DNA from 4 places in the Methylobacterium sp. A54F genome. Region 3 is predicted to be linked to each of the others. Evidence: predicted binding sites of a transcription regulator. Region 3 holds the regulator's gene; each other region holds the start of a gene.
What was found. The regulator PhoB, encoded in region 3, activates phosphate uptake and scavenging genes when phosphate is short. The targets are predictions, from matches to a motif close to TGTCATNNANCTGTCAT.
Positions count from the first base shown of each region.

Region 1: a site for PhoB is predicted at 1,732-1,748, ahead of ACLBXP_RS09580 (ExeM/NucH family extracellular endonuclease). Genes of this name have one in related genera too.
Region 2: a site for PhoB is predicted at 2,072-2,088, ahead of ACLBXP_RS09895 (YdcH family protein). Genes of this name have one in related genera too.
Region 4: a site for PhoB is predicted at 2,373-2,389, ahead of ACLBXP_RS07450 (inorganic phosphate transporter). Genes of this name have one in related genera too.

Region 1 covers NZ_JBKFBF010000004.1:315,054-319,258, reverse strand. Annotated here, with positions in the region: gene ACLBXP_RS09590 (oxidoreductase) at 1-277, opposite strand, end outside; gene ACLBXP_RS09585 (LysR family transcriptional regulator) at 389-1,285, shown strand; gene ACLBXP_RS09580 (ExeM/NucH family extracellular endonuclease) at 1,900-4,205, shown strand, end outside.
Region 2 covers NZ_JBKFBF010000005.1:37,496-41,700, reverse strand. Annotated here, with positions in the region: gene ACLBXP_RS09900 (propionyl-CoA synthetase) at 1-1,692, opposite strand, end outside; gene ACLBXP_RS09895 (YdcH family protein) at 1,875-2,057, opposite strand; gene ACLBXP_RS09890 (YdcH family protein) at 2,216-2,434, shown strand; gene purE (5-(carboxyamino)imidazole ribonucleotide mutase) at 2,554-3,057, shown strand; gene ACLBXP_RS09880 (5-(carboxyamino)imidazole ribonucleotide synthase) at 3,054-4,148, shown strand.
Region 3 covers NZ_JBKFBF010000001.1:390,746-394,950, reverse strand. Annotated here, with positions in the region: gene ACLBXP_RS01940 (patatin-like phospholipase family protein) at 1-1,018, opposite strand, end outside; gene ACLBXP_RS01935 (GcrA family cell cycle regulator) at 1,386-1,925, shown strand; gene phoB (phosphate regulon transcriptional regulator PhoB) at 1,976-2,677, opposite strand; gene phoU (phosphate signaling complex protein PhoU) at 2,706-3,419, opposite strand; gene pstB (phosphate ABC transporter ATP-binding protein PstB) at 3,452-4,205, opposite strand, start outside.
Region 4 covers NZ_JBKFBF010000003.1:248,255-252,459, forward strand. Annotated here, with positions in the region: gene ACLBXP_RS07430 (K(+)-transporting ATPase subunit F) at 1-45, opposite strand, end outside; gene ACLBXP_RS07435 (YoaK family protein) at 328-1,038, opposite strand; gene ACLBXP_RS07440 (GNAT family N-acetyltransferase) at 1,522-1,971, shown strand; gene ACLBXP_RS07445 (hypothetical protein) at 1,968-2,246, opposite strand; gene ACLBXP_RS07450 (inorganic phosphate transporter) at 2,460-4,097, shown strand; gene ACLBXP_RS07455 (CorA family divalent cation transporter) at 4,101-4,205, shown strand, end outside.

The sequences.
Region 1 (4,205 bases), on a different contig from region 3:
CCACCGCCGGCCGCCAGGCCCGCGCCTGGGCCTCGTCGGAGATGCCGGGCTGATGGATGTAGCCCTGGGCGAACGCCTGGTCCGTGTAGACGCCCTCGGTGACCACGAGCCCGAAGCCGCCGCGGGCGAACCGCTCGTAGTAGCGGGCCATCGTCTCCGTGGCCGTGCCATCCTCGGAGGCGCTCACCCGCGTCATCGGCGCGACCGCCAAGCGGTTGCGAAGCGTCAAGCCGGCTATATCGGTGGCGGTGAAAAGCCCGTTTGCGTCCGTGCTCATGAGCGGCGTCCGATCTGCTATCGTTGCTCGTCTGATGGCAAGGTAGCCGCCGGATCTGCCGTTCAGTAGCGGAGCTGGACGATAAGGATTTTATCGCTCACTGATAAGCCGATGAACCTCTCCGATGTGACCCTGTTCGGCGCCATCATCACGACCGGCAGCCTTTCTGCCGCCGGGCGTCAGGCGGGACTGTCTCCGATGGCGGTCAGCCGGCGCTTGGCGGCCCTGGAACATGAGCTTGGTGTGCGTCTGATCCACCGGACCACGCGTTCCGTCGCCCTGACGGCGGACGGCGAGACGTTCCTGCCGCTCGCGCAGACGATGCTGGAGGCGCAGGAGGCTGCAGCGGCAGCCTTCTCCGAACAGCAAGAGGGCTTGAGCGGGGTCCTGCGCGTGACCGCGCCCCACCGCATCGGCAGGGCCCTCGTCGTGCCCCTGGTTGTCAGGATGATGGCCGAGAATCCGCGCCTCCATGTGGACCTGACCTTCTCGGACGGAATCGTGGACATCGTGGCCGCCGGAATCGACGTGGCGGTCAGGGTGGCGACCCTGCAAGCCTCCGAACTTGTCGCCGTGCAGGTGGCGGACAACCCGCGCATCCTGTGTGCGGCGCCGGCGTACCTCGCCGCGCACGGGTGCCCTGAGCGTCTCGCCGACCTCGACGCACACGCCTGCCTGACGCTGCACGCGATGGAGGCGTGGACGTTCCGGCAAGCCGGGCACCCAGTCGCCAAGCGCATCAAGGGCAGACTGGCCGCCAGCAGCGTCGACACGGTGCACGCCGCCTGCGTCGCCGGGGCCGGGCTCGCGCTCCTGAACTACTGGGACGTGGCGCAGGATCTGGCCGACGGGATCCTCAAAAGCCTCACCCTCGACGATGCGGAGCCGGAGCAACTGGCCATTTGGGCCATGCTGCCGACCCGGCAACACATGCCGATGCGCGTGCGTCGGTTCATTGACGGGCTCAAGTCCGCGTTGAGAGCGTCTCTTCCTGCCCAGGCGCGATAGGCCATATCGTCCGCAGTCAGCCACAGTCCGGACGGTCATTTCGCGACAAGCGGAACACCGCATTCCTGAGGGTCTCGATCGAGCGTCGGGGGATCCGCTGCTCTCGCCGCGCTGCCTGACGCTGCGACGGGATCGATCCCGCGCGGATTGCGTCCAGCTCGTCACCGAATCTGCATGCCCGTGCCGTAGAGAGCAGCTGGTTCTTTCCTGAGACCGGAACCTCACCTTGCGACGCATCCTGACCGGATGCGTCGCTTTTTGCTTTCGGCGGCATCGTTCGTTCCAGATCAGCGTCGAAGCCGTTCCAGATCAGACTATTGCCGGCAAAAATACGCCACCGAGCCTCTTCCTAATCGCTGCCACGCACCTACACCATGCCTTGAGTACGTAGTACGACTTGAAATTTTGCCGAGATATCCTCAGCCCCGAGTCGCGAGTGCTTCTCGTTTCATCCCGGCGTCACACGGGCTCGTTAACGAATTGGCAATATCTTCTCCGAGCCGGGAAAATCCGGAGCGGGATTCGTGCCCCTCAACGACCGGGCGGCCTCGACCGGGCTGGCGGACTCGCGTCCCTCGCCGGGCGATGCTGCGCGCCAACCTACCGGATCCTCGATGAACACGACGCCCTTCGTCCTCGCCGGCGGCGACTTCCGGCAGGACTGGTCCGACGCCGGGCTGATCACCGGCAATGACGACTGGGCCAACGTCCCCGGCATCATCGGCTACCTCGGGCAGGACATCACCGCGGACACGGGCACCGATCCCCGGACGCTGACGGGAAGCTCATCCCTCGCCAACGACGTCGACGTGATCGCCAATCAGGCGAGCACGGGCATCAGCAACGGCGGCGTCGCCGAGTTCGCGATCACGAACCCGACCGTGGCGCTCCAGGGATCGGGCACCGCGGACGCGCCGCACCTCGTGCTCCACCTCGACGCGACGGGCCGCAAGGACGTGGTGCTCAGCTTCACGGCGCGGGACATAGACGGCACGGCGGACAACGCCGTTCAGCCGATCGCGGTGCAATACCGCATCGGCAGCGGGCCCTGGACGAACCTTCCGGACGGGTTCATCGCAGATGCAAGCACCGGCCCGAGCCTCACCGGGCTGGAGACGACGCGCCGGGTCACGCTGCCGGATGCGGTGAACGGCCAGGCCGGCCTCCAGGTCCGCATCATCACGGCCAACGCGGCCGGCAACGACGAGTGGATCGGCATCGACGACATCGCGGTCACCAGCTCCGCGGCCGGTCCTGCCCTGCCGAGCCTCTCGATCGCCGACGCCCGCCTCACCGAAGGGAACGCCGGCACGCAGCAGCTCGCCTTCACGGTGAACCTCAGTGCGGCCGCCCCGGCGGGCGGCGTCGCCATTGACGTCGCGACCGCAGACGGCACCGCCACGGCCGGCACCGACTACGCGGCCCGGACGGAGCGGCTCACCATCGCCGAGGGCCAGAGCAGCGCGCGCTTCACGGTGGCGGTGACCGGCGACACGGCGCCGGAGGCGGACGAGACCGTCCTGGTGCGCCTCTCCAACCCGAGCGGCGCCACGATCGCGGACGGCGAGGCCAACGGCACCATCGCGAACGACGATTCCGGCCTCTCGGTCGGCGGTATCGACGTCTACGCCGCCGCGCCCTCGCTACAGGGCCAGCAGGGTGCGACCCCGACCGCCGCGCCGGACGCCACGGACACCCTGCGCCTCGTCCGCCTCGGGGCCTACCTGACGACCGACGATACGGCCACGGCGCGTCGCGCCAACGCCGAGGTCGTCGCCTACGACCGGACCACCGGCAGCCTCTACGTCCAGAACACCGTGGAGAACCGCATCGAGATCGTGGGCCTGTCGGCCTCCGGCGCGCTGGCGCGCAGCGGCGAGATCCTGCTGTCCGGCCTGCCGGGCTACGGCTCGGTCAACTCCGTGGCGGTGCGCAACGGCCTCGTCGCGGTCGCCTACGCGGACGCCGCGGGCTCCGCGAACGGCCGCGTCGTCCTATTCGATGCGGGCGGCACCCTCCTGAAGACGATCGAGGTGGGCGTCGGCCCGGACCAGCTCGTCTTCACCCGGGACGGGACGCGCCTGCTCGTGGCCAACGAGGCCGAGCAGGCGACCCTCGCCAGCAACCCGGCCGGCAGCGTCTCGATCATCGACGTGTCGACGGGCGCGGCGAATGCGGCCGTCACCGCGACGGTCGGCTTCTCGAACCTCAACGGCAGCGAAGCCCTGCTCCGCGCCCGCGGCCTCGCGGTGACCCCCGGCAACGCGGCCGCCGCCGACATCGAGCCCGAGTACATCGCCATCTCGCCCGACGACCGGTTCGCCTACGTGACCCTTCAGGAGGTCAACGGCGTCGCGATCATCGACCTCGCCAATCCCGGCAGCGCCCCGATCGCGATCCAGCCCCTCGGCGCCGTCAACCACGCCCTCGCGGGCAACGAGTTCGACGCCTCCGATCAGGACGGCACGGGCGGCACGCCCGCGGTCCGCATCGCCGCGGCACCGGCCGAGACCCCGATCCTCGGCCTCCTGCAGCCGGACGCCGTCGCCTCCTTCTCGGCCGGGGGCGCCACCTACTTCATCACCGCCAACGAGGGCGACCAGCGCGTCATCGGCGGGGAGGACGTCGGCGCCGACGCCGGGCGGCTCGGCAGCGTGCCGGACGCCTCGCTCACGCCCGCCCTGCAGGCCCTGAAGCGGAACCCGGCCTATGCCCGCCTCAACGTTCTCCTGCGCAGCGGCGACACCGACGGCGACGGCGTGATCGACCAGCTCAACACACTGGGCGGGCGCGGCATCTCGATCTTCCGCCAGAACGCCGACGGGTCGGTCACCAAGGTCCGCGAGACGGGCGGCGAATTCGAGAAGATCCTCGCGCAGGTCGCGCCCGCGCGGTTCAACAACGACTCCGTGCTGGCGAA
Region 2 (4,205 bases), on a different contig from region 3:
GCGCTCCACCCGCGCCTTCAGCACCACGAACCCACAGGGCGCCTCGCCCTTCAGCGCGTCGCGGATGCCGATGACCGCGCACTCGGCGACGTCCGGGTGGGAGGCGAGCACCGCCTCCATGCCGCCGGCGGAGAGGCGGTGGCCCGCAACGTTGATGATGTCGTCGGTCCGCCCCAGGACGGTGACGTAGCCGTCCGCGTCGACGACGCCGGCGTCCGAGGTGTCGTAGTAGCCCGGGAAGGTCGTGAGGTAGCTCGCCCTGAAGCGCTCGTCCGAGCCCCAGAGGGTCGGCAGGCAGCCCGGCGGCAGCGGCAGCTTCAGGGCGATCGTGCCCATGGTGTCGCGCGGCAGCGGCTTGCCGCCCTCGTCGAGGACGTGGAGGTCGTAGCCCGGCATCGGCACGCAGGTGCTGCCGTGCTTGACCGGCAGGAGGCCGAGCCCGACCGGGTTGCCGGCGATCGGCCAGCCCGTCTCGGTCTGCCACCAGTGGTCGATGACCGGCCGGTCGAGCACCCGCTCGGCCCAGGCCACCGAATCGGGATCCGCCCGCTCGCCGGCGAGGAACAGGGTCCGAAAGGCGGAGAGGTCGTGCTCGGGCACCCGCTCGCCGCCCGGATCCTCCTTCTTGATCGCCCGCAGCGCCGTAGGCGCGGTGAACAGGCAGACGACGCCGTACTCGGCGATCACCCGCCAGAAGGCCCCGGGGTCCGGCGTGCCGACCGGCTTGCCCTCGTAGAGCACGGTGGTGCAGCCGTGCAGGAGCGGGCCGTAGACGATGTAGGAGTGGCCCACCACCCAGCCGATGTCGGATGCGCAGAAGTAGGTCTCGCCGGGCTGCACGCCGTAGAGGTTCGGCATCGACCAGGCGAGCGCCACGAGGTAGCCGCCGGTGTCGCGCACCACGCCCTTGGGCTTGCCGGTGGTGCCCGAGGTGTAGAGCACGTAGAGCGGGTCCGTGGCGGCGACGGGCACGCAATCCGCGCGCCGGCCTGCCGCCTTCGCGTCCGCGACGGCCTCGGCCCAGTCCCGGTCGCGCCCCGCCTCGAGCGAGGCGGCGCATTGCGGACGCTGCAGGATGAGGCAGGCGGCCGGCTTATGCGCCGAGGCCGCGAGCGCCGCGTCGAGGAGCGGCTTGTAGGCGACCGTCCGGTTCGGCTCGATGCCGCAGGAGGCGGCGAGCACCACCTTCGGCTGCGCGTCCTCGATCCGCACGGCGAGCTCGTTGGCCGCGAACCCGCCGAACACCACGGAGTGGATCGCCCCGAGGCGGGCGCAGGCGAGCATGCCGTACACCGCCTCAGGCACCATCGGCATGTAGAGCACCACGCGGTCGCCCGGCCCTACGCCCAGGTCGGCGAGCACCCCGGCGAGGGTCGCGACCTCGTCGCGCAACGCCGCGTAGGTGATCGCGCGCTTCGTGCCGGTGACGGGCGAATCGTAGAGGATCGCGGCTTGGTCGGCCCTGGCGCCGTCCGCGTGGCGGTCCACGGCGTTGTGGCAGGCGTTGAGGCGGGCGTCCGGGAACCAGCGGCCGTAGGCACCGGCCTCGGGGTCGAAGGCGCGCGTCGGCGCGCCGTCCCACTCGATGGCGCGGGCCGCCTCGAGCCAGAACGCCTCCGGGTCCGCGAGCGAGGCCGCGTGGACCTCCGCGTAGCGGCCGGGCAGCGATGCGGTTCGGGGTTGCGTGTTCATGGGGGCCTCGGAGCGTCCTCACCGGGCGGGCTTGCGGTGCCCGCCTCTTGGCCCTGCGGAGCAGGGGGAATCCCTCTGTAGCAGGCGCGCGCGCGAAGGCGATGGCCCCCGGAACGCAAAACCGCCACGCTGTCGGGGACGGCGCGGCGGCGGAACTTAGGGACTGTTGGGCTGGTGGCCGGTCAGTGGATCGTGTCGGCAGAGGCCTGGAGCCGGTTGATCTCGTCCTTGAGGTGGAGTTTCCGTCGCTTGAGCTCGGCGATCCTCAGATCGTCTTCCGCGGGCCTATGGATCGCTTCCTGAATCTCACGCTCGAGGGCTTCGTGCTTCCGGGTGAGCTGGCTCAGATGCGTCTGCAGCGACATGAGTCGATTCCTCCTGTCATCGTTCCGACGCACCGAATCTGGCACAGGATGAGCCGGCTGTCGAAGCGATTCCGGTGGCCAAGCTTGCTGAATGCTTGCCGGCGCCGGGGCGCTGGCGCATGGTCCCGCTCGACGCGGACCTCGGAACTCGATGCGGCATGACGGTTAGGTTGGTCGAGGATGGGCAGGCCGAGATCGTCGGCGAGCTGGCGCGGCTGCGCGAGGAGCACCGCGACCTGGACGGGGCGATCGACGCGCTGGAGCGCACCATCCTGGGCGACCAGCTCCAGATCCAGCGCCTGAAGAAGCGCAAGCTCACCCTGCGCGACCGCATCTCCTACCTCGAGGACCAGATCACCCCCGACATCATCGCCTGAGAGCGGTGGATCGGGGCCGGCCGTCGCCTTGCCGGGGCGGCGGCGCGCCTGTATGCGGCGATGACGGGCTCGGGCGCCCCTTCGGCCGTCCGGCCTCCCACGTTCACGGGTTGACCACGATGGCGGCAGCGCCCCCGGTCGCGATCATCATGGGGAGCCAGTCGGACTGGGCCACCATGCGCCACGCCGCCGAGACCCTCGACGCCCTCGGCGTCGCCCACGACTGCCGGATCGTCTCCGCCCACCGCACGCCGGACCGCCTGGTGGCCTTCGCCAAGGGGGCGCGGGCCGAGGGCTTTCGCGTGGTGATCGCCGGAGCGGGCGGGGCCGCCCACCTGCCCGGCATGGCCGCCGCCATGACGAGCCTGCCGGTGTTCGGCGTGCCCGTGGAGTCCAAGGCGCTGTCCGGCCAGGACAGCCTGCTGTCCATCGTGCAGATGCCGGCCGGGATCCCGGTGGGCACCCTGGCGATCGGCCGGGCCGGCGCCGTGAACGCGGCTCTCCTCGCCGCCGCCGTGCTGGCGCTGGGGGACGAGGGGCTGGCCCTGCGCCTCGATGCTTGGCGGGCCGCGCAGACCGAGGCCGTGGCGGAGCGCCCGGAGAGCGAGACCAGCACCCCGTGACCCGACAGATCGAACCCGGCTCCACCCTCGGCATCGTCGGCGGGGGGCAGCTCGGCCGCATGATCGCCCTGGCGGCGGCGAATTACGGGCTCCGGGTGCACGTCTACGCCCCGGATGCCGACAGCCCGGCCTTCGACGCCGCCGCCGTGGCGACCCGCGCGGCCTACGACGACGCGGAGGCGCTGGCGCGCTTCGCCGACAGCGTCGACGTGGTGACCTACGAGTTCGAGAACATCCCCCGCGAGACCGCAGAGGTCCTGTCCGCCCACGCGCCCCTCCACCCGAGCGCCCGGGCGCTGGCCATCACGCAGGACCGGCTCACCGAGAAGAGCTTCATCAACGAGCTCGGTATCCCGACCGCCCCGTTCCGCGTGGTCGATTCCGGCGACGACCTCGACCGGGCGCTCTCGGCCATCGGCCGGCCGGCTGTGCTGAAGACCCGCCGCTTCGGCTACGACGGCAAGGGCCAGCGGATGATCCGGGCGGACGGGCTGGTGGACCGCTCCTCGGTGATGGCCGAGTTCGGCGGCGCGCCCCTGATCCTCGAGGGCTTCGTGCCGTTCGAGCGGGAGGTCTCGGTGGTGGCCGCGCGCTCCGCCGACGGCTCCTTCGCGGCCTACGACCTCTGCGAGAACGAGCATCGCGACCACATCCTGGCGCTGACCCGCGTGCCGGCTCCCGGCCTCGCGCCGGAGACCGGGGCGGCCGCGGTCGAGATCGCGCGCCGCATCGCCGAGGCCCTCGACTACGTGGGCGTGCTCGCCGTCGAGATGTTCCTGGTGCGGGACGGGGCGGGCGAGCACCTCGTCGTCAACGAGATCGCGCCGCGGGTCCACAATTCCGGGCACTGGACCATCGAGGGGGCGCTGACCTCGCAGTTCGCCCAGCACGTCCGGGCCGTCTGCGGCTGGCCCCTGGGCTCGCCGGCCCGCACCGGCGGCATGGCCGTGGAGATGCGCAACCTGATCGGCGACGAGGCCGGAACCTGGCGCGCGCTGCTCGGCGAGCCCGGCGCGCACCTGCACCTCTACGGCAAGGGCGAGGCCCGGGCCGGACGCAAGATGGGGCACGTGACGCGGCTGATTCCCTGAGGCCCGGCGGCGCGCGAAACCTGGGTCCTGCGCGCCACACCCGGGGCCTCGCGAGCA
Region 3 (4,205 bases):
AGGTCAGGTTGAAGCCGATGCCGTTCGCCCGGGTGAAGGCGTAGGTGGTGGCCAGCGCCGCGCGGCTCCGGGCGCGGCTGCCCGTGGTGAAGGAGCGCTCGACGATCGAGAGCGTGTTGTTGCGCGTCACGTCGAATTCCGGCTCCAGGCGGCCGTTGATCACGACGTAGATGTTGGCCCGCCCGTTGGTGCGCAGGCGCCCGTCCCGCAGCAGGAACGACTGCGGCAGGGTGAAGACCGGGGTGACCACCGAGCCGTCGACGTGGAGTTCCTGGAACGCGCTCGGGCCCGCGCTCACGTCGATCAGCTGCGGCGGGAACACCGCCGGGATGCTCGCCGAGGCTGTGAGCACGTCGCGGAAGAGATCGACCGCGTTCGGCGCGCCGCTCGCCGCGATCGCGCCCATGTTCCAGATCACCGCGCGCTGCGAGTCGAGGTTCGTGGTGACGACGAGGAGGCGCCGGCCCTTCGCGTGCTCGGCCGCCACGGCCGCGAGGAGGTCCGGCGTGACGTAGCGGCCGATCAGGTCGCGCAGGCGTCCGTCGCCGAACAGGCCGGAGCCGAACAGCACGTTGGCGAGGCTCGGCGCCTGCACCAGGGTCTCGGCGACGCCGCTCGTGTAGATGTCCGTCAGGTAGGAATCGTAGGCCGGGCCCAGGAAGGCGAAGGGCGCGATGAGGGCGCCCGTGCTGACGCCGGAGACCAGCGAGAACTCGGGGCGCGTGCCCGAGGCCGTCCAGCCGTTGAGGACGCCCGCGCCGTAGGCCCCGTCGCCGCCGCCGCCCGAGAGGGCGAGATACGAAAAGCCCTTGCGCTGCGCCTCCGGTCGTCCCGCCATCTCCGTGAAGGTTTCGGCCGAGGCGTCCGAGAAGGCGCGCGCGTTGGGGATGCCCGGCACGCTCGCGTAGGCCGCCTGCTCGGCGCTGTAGGGCGTGCGCGGCAGCGACGAGCAGGCGGCCAGCGGGCCTGCCGCGCAGAGCGCGAGGAACCCGCGCATCCATCCGATCCGACGCGACATCGCCAGGGTCCCAATCGCTCAAGCTTGCGGGCGCTCATGCCCAGAACGAGCTTGGCCATTGTACCGTTCCGGCGCCAACGCTGCAACGCGCAGTCGCATCCCGAGTGGTGCCGGAATGCCACGATGGCGGCCGGCCATTGCCGGTGGAAACCGGACGGGCCCCGGCGCGGTGTGGAGCGTGGGCGCTTGCATCGGCGGCGAGCCGTCCTGTAGGTTCTGACCGTCGCCGTGGGGTCCACCCGTGGCGGCCATCATCAGTGGCGTGAATCGATGTGCTTCCCACCGGCCGGCCCGCTCGCGCGGATCGATGCTTGCCGGATGAGGAGACGCGTTCGCGTCGCGGCATGATCGTTGGGCGGAGGGGGTGATGATCGAAGCGAGCCTGAGCTGGACGGACGAACGCGTCGAGCTGCTGCGCCGGCTCTGGGAAGAGGGCCAGAGCGCGAGCAAGATCGCAGCCCAGCTCGGCGGCGTCACGCGCAACGCCGTGATCGGCAAGGTCCACCGCCTGGGTCTCGCGGGCCGCGTGAAGCCGGGGGCCGAGGCCGCCGGGGGGCGTCGCCGCGGTCGCGAGGACGAGGCCGAGGTCGCCGCCGTCGAGGTCGTCGAGAGCGAGATGCCGGAGCCCGTGGCGACGATCACCGCGCACCGGCCAACCCCGGACTTCCCGCCCGCCCCGCCGGCCGCGGCCGAGCCCGTGGCCCTCGCCGTCTCCGAGCGGGTGACCATCATGGATCTGCGCGAGTCGATGTGCCGTTGGCCGATGGGCGATCCGACGACGCCGGAATTCCGCTTCTGCGGCGCCCGCTCGATCACGGGCCTGCCCTACTGCACGCATCACGCCCAGATCGCCTACCAGCCCGCGGCCGAGCGCAAGCGCGACCGTCGCGTCGCGGGCTTCCGGTAAGGGTTTCGGCGCCTCCCCTTCCCCGCGCCGCGGGGAAGGACGGCAGTGCCTCACGCCGCTCCCGAGAACATCTCGTCGAAGGAGTAGCCCGAGCCCCGCACCGTGCGGATCGGATCGGACTGGCGCGGGCGGTTGATGGCCTTGCGCAGGCGCCCGACATGGACGTCGACGGTGCGCTCGTCGATGTAGACGTCGTGGCCCCAGACGCCGTCGAGGAGCTGCTCGCGGGAAAAGACCCGGCCAGGGCTCTGCATCAGGAATTCGAGGAGCTTGAACTCGGTCGGTCCGAGATGGATCTCGCGGCCCGAGCGGCGGATCCGGTGGCTCACCCGGTCGAGCTCGATGTCGCCGGCCACCAGGAGGCTCGCCACGTGGGCCGGCTTGGCGCGGCGCAGCAGGGCCCGGACCCGGGCGAGAAGCTCCGGCACCGAGAATGGCTTCACGATGTAGTCGTCGGCGCCGGTGCCGAGGCCCCGCACCCGGTCCCCCTCCTCGCCGCGGGCCGTGAGCATGATGATCGGCAGGCGCTCGCTCTCCCGCCGCGCCCGGATGCGCCGGCACAGCTCGATCCCCGAGAGGCCCGGCAGCATCCAGTCGAGGAGGATCAGGTCCGGCAGCTGCTCGCGCAGGAGCACGTCCGCCTCGTCGCCCCGCACGGCGCTGTCCACCGTGAAGCCCTCGGCTTCGAGGTTGTAGCGGAGGAGGAGGGTCAAGGCCTCCTCGTCCTCCACGATCAGGATCCGGGTACTCATGCGCGCGGTCGTCGTGTCCGAGGGCGCCTCACGCCTGCGGCGTGACGGTCGCGTAGTTCGAGGCGTCGTTCTTGGGCCGGTCGCCGGCCACCGTCTCGCCGGTGGCGAGATAGTGGATCGTCTCGGCGATGTTGGTGGTGTGGTCGCCGATGCGCTCGACGTTCTTGGCGCAGAACAGGAGGTGCGTGCAGAACGAGATGTTGCGCGGATCCTCCATCATGTAGGTCAGGAGCTCGCGGAACAGGGAGTTGTAGAGGGCGTCGATCGCCCCGTCGCGCTCCCACACGTCGTGCGCGGCCGTGGTGTCCCGGCTCGCGTAGGCGTCGAGCACGTCCTTGAGCTGCTCCTGCACGAGGTCGCTCATGTGCTGGACGCCGACGACGATCTTCTGGGCCTGCGGCTGGTCGCTGATCGCCACGACGCGCTTGGCGATGTTCTTGGCGAGGTCGCCGATGCGCTCCAGGTCGCCCGAGACGCGGATCGCCGAGATGGTCTCCCGCAGGTCGATGGCAAGCGGCTGGCGGCGGGCGATGAGCAGCACCGCCCCCTCCTCGATCTGGCGCTGGAGCACGTCGAGGCGCTTGTCGGCCGCGATCACGGCCTGGGCGAGGACGCTGTCCCGGCGCACCAGCGCGTCGGTGGCGTCGGTCATCATCTTCTCGGCCACGCCGCCCATCTCGGAGATCGAGCGGCGCAGGTCGTCGAGGTCGGCATCGTAGGATTTGACGATGTGGTCGGGCATCCGGTCGGCTCCTCGCTCAACCTCGGGCTGGATCAGCCGAAGCGGCCGGTGATGTAGTCCTGGGTCTGGCGCTTCGTCGGGTTCATGAAGATGCGGTTCGTCGGCCCGAACTCGACCAGCTCGCCGAGGTACATGAAGGCGGTGAACTGCGAGATGCGGGCCGCCTGCTGCATGTTGTGGGTCACGATGGCGATGGTGAACTCGGAGCGGAGCTGCTCGATCAGCTCCTCGATGCGCCCCGTCGAGATCGGGTCGAGGGCCGAGGTCGGCTCGTCGAACAGGATCACCTCCGGGCGCTGGGCCACCGTGCGGGCGATGCAGAGGCGCTGCTGCTGGCCGCCCGACAGGCCGGTGCCCGGCTGCTTGAGCTTGTCCTTCACCTCATCCCACAGCGCGGCCTTGCGAAGCGATTCCTCGACGCGCCGGTCGAGCTCGGCCTTGGGCAGGCGCTCGTAGAGGCGCAGACCGAAGGCGACATTGTCGTAGATCGACATCGGGAAGGGCGTGGGCTTCTGGAAGACCATGCCGACACGGGCGCGCAGTTCGTTGAGGTCGACCTTCGGGTCGAGGATGTTCTGCCCGTCGAGGAGGATCTGCCCCTCGGCGCGCTGCTCGGGGTAGAGGCTGTAGATCCGGTTGAAGGTGCGCAGCAGCGTCGACTTCCCGCAGCCCGAGGGCCCGATCAGCGCGGTCACCTGCCGGTCGTGGAAGTCGAGGTTGATGCCCTTCAGGCCGTGGAAGCCGCCGTAGTAGAAGTTCAGGTCCTTCACGGCGATGCGCACGGGA
Region 4 (4,205 bases), on a different contig from region 3:
GGTCACGAGGGCGCCGAGGGCGAGGTCGAGGGTCATGCCGGGCATCGGGCGTCCCTCAGAGGCGCTCGCACAGGGTCGCGTAGGCGGCGCTGGCGGCGAAGAAGGCGAGCCCGCCCGCCACGAACAGCAGGTCGGGCAGGAGGTCGGGCAAGCTGGCGAGGACGGACACGGGCTCTGCTCCCACGGCGGGGCGGGCGCCGGAGGGGCGCCCAAGGCCCGGGAGAATCGCCGGAGCGCCGTCAGGATGCGAGGCGGAGCGGAGGCGCCTCCCGTGAGGATCCCGTTAGGATCGGGGCCGGCGTCAGGCCGGCTCCATCGGGGTCGGCCTCAGGCCGGCTCCTTCAGGGCGATCAGCCCGAGGAGGAGCGCCACCGGCAGGGCGAGGCACCAGAACCCGGCCCCCGCGTAGCCGAAGGCGCCGGCGAGCGCGCCGAGCGCGAAGGCCAGGACGGCGGGCAGCATCCGCGCGAGGCGGCCCCGGGCGGGGCTGCCGGGGCCGTCCCCCGCGGCCCCCCGCAGGGCGTCGACCGCGTCGATCACCGCCTGGGTGACGTTGACGGTCATCACGGTGGTGGCGGCGAGGTGGGCGAGGGCGAGGCGGCCCAGCGCGTTCTGCACCCCCATGGCCGCGACGCCGAGCATCCCGACGAACACCGCGGCGGGGCCGTCCGGGTTGCCGAGGGGCGCGAGGCCGAGCCCGGCGCCCGCGAAGGCCGCGAGCAGCCCGGCCTCCAGGGCGAGGAGCCAGCGCAGGGGCGGCCGGCCCCGCGCCTCCAACGCCAGGGCGAGGAGGCGCGCGCCCGCCACCGCCAGCACGAAGGCCGGCAGCGCCAGGAGCTTGGCGAGGACGCCGCTCGAGGTGGAGACGAGCTCGGCCCCGATCAGCACGAAGTTGCCGGTGACGTGGGCGGTGAACAGCCCCGCGAGCGCCACGAAGGCCGCCGCGTCCACGAAGCCCGCCACGAAGGCGAGGCCGAGCCCGGCGACGAGATCGCGGCCGAGCCGCCCCGCCCCCCCGGCCGCCGGCCGCTCCCGCATCGCCTCGGCCATCGCGCGCCCTCCTTGCGTGAAGACTCGGCCTGCCAGCCCGGCCTGCCGATCCCGCCTGCCGCACAAGCGACGGCGGGCGGCCCGGGTTTCAAGGGCCGGAGGCCGGAACCCGGTGACAAACCCCGCGCCTCAGGGCGAAGGCTCTACACCGTGCCCCGCAGGACGAGGAGCACGCTGCCCAGGATGGCCAGCGCCAGGGCCGCGCAGAGGACGAGGAAGAGCCAGCGGGGCAAGGTCGGGAGCTTTCGGGCCCGCGGGGCGGGCGGATCGAGGGGGCACAGGGACGGGGAGGGGGAACGGCGCCGGCCAGCGTCCGGTTCGCCCGACTGCCCCCGTGGGCTTCGGGTCAGGATCTTCGGGTCAGGATCTTCGGGGGTCAGGATCTTCCCCGGACGGAGCCGCGGGGCGGGCGCAGGGGTTTGGAGTCCGGATCGGCCCGCGGGCCGGGTTCGGGGCGAAATCGGAGGGAGCGTGGGGCAGCGCTACGGCATCGAGATCCGCACGGCGACCGCGGCCGACGCGCCGGGGCTCGCCGAGCTCCTGCGCGGGGCCGGGTGGGCGCTGCCGGCGCCGCGCCTCGCGGAGCGCCTCGAGGCCCTGCGCCAGGGCCCCGGGGCCGCGCTGCTCGCCGGCGCCTGGGGGCCGCCGAGCGGCCTCGTGGTGCTCCACTGGCACCCGACCCTCGCGGCCGACCTGCCCTCCGCCGAGATCACGACGCTGCTGGTCGATCCCGAGGAGCGCCGGCGCGGCATCGGCCGCCTGCTCCTCAAGGCCGCCGCCCAGGCGGCCCGCTCGGCCGGCTGCGGCGACCTGCGGATCTGCGCCGGGCCGGACGCGCCGGAACTCGCCGCCTTCTGCGCCGCGACGGGCTTCTCGGAGGCGGCCACCTGCCGGGTCCGGCCCCTGCGCAAGCGCGCCTAGTGGGCCGTCCGGGCCCGCCCCGCCTCCCGGCGGACGGCGTAGCGGTAGCGCGTGCCGCGATCGTCGAGGAGCTCGCCCCCGGGCCCGTCCTGCCAGACCACCTCGTCGCCCGGGGCGAGGGCGTCGGTGAGGACGAGCCCGCGGGCGATCTCCAGCTCGATCCCGGCCCCGTAGGCCGTGCAGGTCTCCTGCCGGATGGCGCCCGCGAGGTCGGCCCCGTCGGGAAGGCAGACGAACAGGACGCCGTCGGCGACGGCGAGCGAGTAGGTGGGCATGGGCGGCTCCGCGTTGCGCGAGGCCCCGAGTTAGGGACCCGGGGTCCGCTTGGGAGCGGGTCCGCGCGGGAGGCAGCCCCGCGGTGCATGCAGGGCCGCGGGCGATCCGGCTCGCGCGTCGCGGGCCGTCATCAACCTGTCGTCAACCTCTGGTGTCGATCGCACGAACGGCAAGGATTTGTAATCCATCGTCGGCCGTCCGGGAGCTGAACCATGTCGCATTCCCCCGCACAGGGCTTCGGCGGCGGCCTCGCCCCGCAGCCCGCGCTGGAGCCGCACGGGCGGCCGAACCTCGACGGCTCGCGCTCCCTCCTGGTCACGGCACTGTTCACGGCCCTGATCGCCGCGGCGCTGCTCTACGTCGGCTACAGCATCTACGCGGATGTCGAGGCCACGGGCGTCCGGATCACCACCTACCTGCCCTACCTCCTGCTCTTCGTGGCGCTGGTGATCGCCCTCGGCTTCGAGTTCGTGAACGGCTTCCACGACACCGCGAACGCCGTGGCGACGGTGATCTACACCCACTCCCTGCCCGCGAACGTCGCCGTGGTCTGGTCCGGCTTCTTCAATTTCCTCGGCGTTCTGCTCTCCTCGGGCGCGGTGGCCTTCGGCATCGTCAGCCTGCTGCCCGTCGAGCTGATCCTGCAGGTCGGCTCCGGGGCGGGCTTCGCGATGGTGTTCGCGCTCCTCATCGCCGCGATCCTGTGGAACCTCGGCACCTGGTACCTCGGCCTGCCGGCCTCCTCCTCGCACACGCTGATCGGCTCGATCATCGGCGTCGGCGTCGCCAACGCCCTCCTGCACGGGCGCTCGGGCACCTCGGGCGTCGACTGGTCGAAGGCCACCGAGATCGGCTGGTCGCTGCTGCTCTCGCCGGTCTTCGGCTTCGTGGCGGCCGGCGCCCTGCTCCTCGTGCTGAAGACCGTGGTGCGCAACCCCGCCCTCTACGCCGAGCCGAAGGGTAAGGCCCCGCCGCCCCTGTGGATCCGCGGCCTCCTGATCGCGACCTGCACGGGCGTCTCCTTCGCCCACGGCTCGAACGACGGCCAGAAGGGCATGGGCCTGATCATGCTGATCCTGATCGGCACGGTGCCCACCGCCTACGCGCTCAACCGCGCCCTGCCGGACTCGGCCGTGGCCACCTTCCGGACGACCTCGCAGGCCGCCTCCGAGGTCGTGGCCCGCAAGGCCGCCGGCTACGACGTGATCGGCGACCCGCGGCCCGCGGTGACCGCCTACGTGGCCGCCCACACCATCGAGGGCGGCACCTACCCCTCGCTCAGCGTGCTGATCCGGCAGATCGGCGAGGCCGTCGACCGCTACGGCACCCTCGCCAAGGTCCCGGCCGAGGCGGTCGGCAACACCCGCAACGACATGTACCTCGCCTCGGAGGCGATCCGCTTCCTGATGAAGGACAAGGAGAGCGCGCTCTCGCCCGCCGAGGTCGAGACGCTGAAGGCCTACAAGGGCAGCCTCGACGCCGCGACGCGCTTCATCCCGCTCTGGGTCAAGATCGCGGTGGCGGTGGCGCTGGGCCTCGGCACCATGGTGGGCTGGAAGCGCATCGTGATCACGGTCGGGGAGAAGATCGGCAAGACCCACCTCACCTACGCGCAGGGCGCCTCGGCCGAGCTCGTGGCGGCGGGCACCATCGGGGCGGCGGACATGTTCGGCCTGCCGGTCTCGACCACCCACGTGCTCTCCTCGGGCGTCGCCGGCACCATGGCGGCCAACCGCTCCGGGCTCCAGCTCTCGACCCTGCGGGCGCTCGCCCTGGCCTGGGTGCTGACGCTGCCCGTGGCGATGATCCTCTCGGGCACCCTCTACGTCCTGTTCTCGAAGGTCTTCTGAGCCGTGTCCGCGGCGCCGGCGCGCCTCCTCACCGACGAGCCGGCGCTGCCCGGCCTGATCTGGGCGATGCGCTTCGACGGCGCGGGCCGCGGCCGCCTGCTCGGCCCC